2 regions of the Chryseobacterium geocarposphaerae genome follow, and region 2 is predicted to be linked to the other one. Evidence: riboswitches for the same ligand, from Rfam matches in the RefSeq annotation. Region 2 holds a riboswitch; the other holds the start of a gene.

Region 1 (2,205 bases), 740 kb from region 2:
TTTTTAATGAACTGTAAAGAATGCTGAAAATCATTTTTCCAGATGTTTCTGCCGTCTACAACACCCAAAGAAAGGCTTAAAGTATTGGGAATATTATTCAAAACTTCATCCAATTGTTCTGGACAACGAACCAGGTCAATGTGTAAAACATCGACAGGTAGGGAAGTGGCGAGTGAAAGATTGTCTTTTAAGCCGTCAAAATAAGTTGCGACAATAAATGTAAGCTTAGGGAACTGTTTTTTGATTTCAGCATACACAAACTGATAGACTTCTTTTGCTTTTTCAGTTAAATCTAATGCTAAAAATGGCTCATCAAACTGAATGTATTCCGCACCGTGACCCTCCAGCTCCTTTAAGATCTGAATATAAACAGGAAGTAAGTTTTGAGCTAAATCCAACTTATCAAAACCTTCTTCTTTCTCTTTTCCAAGCAGTAAATACGTTAATAAACCAATAATAACAGGTTTTGCATTGAATCCGGTCTGTTTCGCACGAATGAATTCTTCGATGATTTTATTGGAGAATAATTTAAATTCCTGGTTTTTCTGAAATTCAGGGACGATATAATGATAATTCGTATCAAACCATTTCGTCATTTCCATTGCGGTAATATCTAAGCCGTCTTTCTGGAAACCTCTTGCCATTGCAAAATAAACGTCCAGTTCGGGCTTTTTTAAAGCAATTTCCTGATAACGTTCAGGAATGGCTCCAACCGTTAAGGTCATATCCAAAACCTGATCGTAATACGAAAAATCATTACATGGGATAAGGTCAATTCCCGCTTCCTGCTGAAGTTTCCAATTACTTTGAGTAATGGTTTTTCCAACCTCTAGAAGGTCGTCTAAATTGATTTTACCTGCCCAATATTGTTCACAGGCTTTTTTGAGTTCTCTGTTGCTACCAATACGCGGATAGCCAAGAAGATGTGTTTGCATTTTCTTACAACTTTTAAATTAGACAATGATTTTAAAAGTTCTTCGGATGCTTCATAATGCTATTGCAGGGAAAAGTTTTGGGGAATTGGTAAGATATAGTGAAGACGTATTTTTCTTTTTAATGAAAAGAATTATAAGATTTTTATTTTTTGATGCAAAGTTTTAATTAAATTTTCTTGACGTCTTAAGTGAGCAGAGTAGAATCAATTTCATTGATTGTAAGAGCGGACGTTTTATCCATACGCTTCATCAGCGAAGAAGTCGCAATTCTTTGCTCCTTAAAAAATAAGAAGTCATCATAAAAAATCTTTGCGTTTAAAAAATCAAAATTTTAAACCCAATACGTTTCCAAAATATCATCTGTCTAACCAAAAACTCCAACCGCGAGAGCATTGTCAATTCGGAACAGGCAGGTCTCCTGACTTATAACGGTTATTGTCATCCTTCCCGTTTACACAGTGGATATGCGTGGACAAAAACTTTGATGTGTTACTTACAGTTGCGCGACAGCTCGTGATTTTCACACGATTCCCTATTAATTTACCTTAAGTAAAACCTTTTCCGTTTGATGAAGTATATTAAAGAACAAAATAGGATTCAAAGATATTGATTAAAGTATATTGATTGGATATATTGATTAAAATAAGATTTTTATTTCGATTTATGTATATTTGAAAGATTATTATTCTGTAAATTTGAGAATTGAACCCCCAAAAAGAATATTATTCTGTGGAAAGACTGGATGAAAAGGATCTTCAACTGCTGAGAATCCTTCAAAAAAATGCAAAACTAACCGTAAAAGAGCTCGCGAAAGAAGTAAACCTATCTGCTTCCCCTGTTTTTGAACGGATGAAAAGACTGGAGCAGGAAGGATATATTAAACATTATGCTGCCATTCTGGAAGCGGAAAAATTGAATCGTGGTTTTACCGTTTTTTGTCAGGTAAAACTGAAAATCCATGATCGTTCTGTCGGAAATCGATTTGTTGAAGATATTTTACAGATTGATGAAGTCGCAGAATGCTATAATATTTCCGGAGATTTTGATTTTTTACTGAAAGTTCAGGTAAGAGATATGAAGCACTATCAGGATTTTGTTTTTAATAAATTAGGCTCTGTAGATTCTATCGGAAGTACACACAGTACGTTTGTGATGGCAGAGGTGAAAAATATTCATGGGGTGAATATTTAATTTTGAATATTGCTAATTCTTATTAATATCTGATAACTTTAAAATTATGCATTAGTTTTCATCTGTTTGAAATTTTAGA
Region 2 (2,205 bases):
AAAATAATTAAGATCATTTTTTAAGATATAATTTTTTCCTGTTCCGCCACTGGATTTTGGTTGGTCGATATTATTGAAATATTGAAAGTTTTCCTCTGTATAAGCCGCTTTAAAGGCATTGGTAAATCTGGAAGTATTCCAGTCCCAGGCAATCAGGCTTCGGATATTTTGAGTCTCATATTTTGTTTTGGTCTGAATATCTGCAAAAAAAACAGGGTAGTGCTGATTTCCGTTAAAAAACTCCGAGATCCAGGAAATTTGATGATGAGGTGCAATTTTATAAGCAACGGCAATATTGATATTTGAGTTATTATATTGTCCGTTTCTGTTCCTGTAATTTACTTCTTCAACTTCATAATCATTTTGGCTGATTGAATAATTTCCGGAAACTTTAAAGCTTAATTTATCATTACTAAAAGAAACCCTTGCAAAGTTATTATACGTATCAAAAGATCCTGCTTCAGAAAATAATGAGGCATGAATCCCTTTATTAAAATCCAAAATGTTGTTTAAGTGTATGCTTCCTCCAATGGCACCGCTTCCATATATTACACTTCCGCCGCCTGCCTTAATATCCATTTGTTCAAACCCGGATAAAGAAATATTGTTGATATCTCCTTGTCCTAAAAACATAGAGTTTATGTTGATTCCGTTCCATACAAAAGCAGTCTGTTGCGCTGTTGTTCCCCTGAATGAAGGCGAAGAAACCGCACCTCGGCCATTTTCTTTAATATAAACGGGAGACTGAAAACGTAATGTTTCGGAAAGATTGGTAGAATTTTTTTCGACGTCTTCAGCTTTAAGGGTATTGACTTTATGGAAAAGTTTTACCTTATTCATCTGGCTGTCGAAGACATAAATAGTATCAATCGTTTTCTCTTGTGCAAAAAGAAAACAACCGTAAGACGCAAAAAGCAGTACTAAAGATCTTTTAATATCCATTTTCTTTTACTTTTCCTCCGAAAGCAATGTTTATTTGATTATATTTTGGCAGGTCTCCTGACTTTCGCTTTCTACACCTTCCCGTTTTCACAGTGGTTTCTCGTAGAAATTTTCTAATGCGATCTACAGTTGCGGGGACAGTTTAGGATTTTCACCCAATTCCCTTTTCATTCCAAATAATTGGAAACCAAAATTTTTGCAAAGATAAACTTATTCATCAAAAATGCAAAAAAGATGAAAAGCTATAAAAATCGAAGATAAAAATATTCACAATGAATTCCCCTCCTTTGGAGAGGTGGCGAAAATTCAAAGAATTTTCGACGGGGTGGTTCTGTAGTACGGGTTTTTCTTTTCATAGTCACAATTTCCTAGCCCTGATTGCAGTGGAAATCCTTTTTGAAAAAAAAGATTGTAACGGAAAGCAGGAAATAGCTCCAAATTAGAAGTAATGTGAAGGAATTAGCTGTTCAAAAAAATGTTTAAAAGGCCTATAAATAAGTTCCGTCAAAAGAAAAAGGAAGAAGATCTTTTATAGAATGTACTTTGATGGTTTCTTCGTTTAAATTGGCAAAATAAAGTTCAATATTTTCATTTTGCTTGGTTTCATATTCTATGATACTTTGTCGGCATGATCCGCAAGGTGGAATAGGTGGGTTGTTTTCAGAAAATTCTTTAGGACCTCCTACAATAAAGATTTTTTTAATTTTTTCATTAGGAAAATTTGCGGCAACCCAGTAAAGCGTTGTTCTTTCCGCACAAAGCCCCGAAGGAAACGCTGCGTTTTCCTGATTGCTTCCCGAAAAGATATCTCCATTCTCCAAAAGTATGGCACATCCCACAAAAAAATCCGAATAAGGAGCATAAGCTTTCTCTCTTGCCGACTTGGCTTTTTCAAAAAGCGCCTGTTCGATTTCACTCAGCTCATTGCTGTTTTTGAAATGCTCATAACCAATATGTATATCTTTTCTCATGTCTTCTTTAAAAAAGGGGGATAAAATTAATCCTTTTTCGTAACGTAGGCAATACATTTTTACTAGACTAAATTTGTAATTTTAAAACTTAAAAAATAAACAATGTTATATTCACCAATACAATTTAGAAATGTGGAATTGAAGAATCGTTGGGTAATGTCTCCAATGTGTATGTATTCTTGCGAAAACGGATTGGCTAATGATTTTCATTTTGTGCATTACGGAAGTCGTGCACAAGGAGGAACAGGACTTATTATGGTGGAAGCAACCGGAGTAGAACCTCGGGGAAGAA

What was found. Region 2 has a riboswitch for cobalamin ahead of CLV73_RS08390 (TonB-dependent receptor plug domain-containing protein). Riboswitches for the same ligand answer to the same signal wherever they lie in the genome.
Region 1: linked by a shared signal. The riboswitch ahead of metE (5-methyltetrahydropteroyltriglutamate--homocysteine S-methyltransferase) and the one ahead of CLV73_RS08390 (TonB-dependent receptor plug domain-containing protein) in region 2 are both predicted to bind cobalamin.

What each region holds. Positions count from the first base shown of each region.
Region 1 is NZ_PGFD01000001.1:1,144,102-1,146,306, reverse strand. Features, by position in the region: gene metE (5-methyltetrahydropteroyltriglutamate--homocysteine S-methyltransferase) at 1-935, opposite strand, end outside; cobalamin riboswitch at 1,327-1,510, opposite strand; gene CLV73_RS05125 (Lrp/AsnC family transcriptional regulator) at 1,665-2,126, shown strand.
Region 2 is NZ_PGFD01000001.1:1,886,391-1,888,595, reverse strand. Features, by position in the region: gene CLV73_RS08390 (TonB-dependent receptor plug domain-containing protein) at 1-942, opposite strand, end outside; cobalamin riboswitch at 973-1,149, opposite strand; gene CLV73_RS18905 (hypothetical protein) at 1,215-1,385, shown strand; gene cdd (cytidine deaminase) at 1,431-1,913, opposite strand; gene namA (NADPH dehydrogenase NamA) at 2,016-2,205, shown strand, end outside.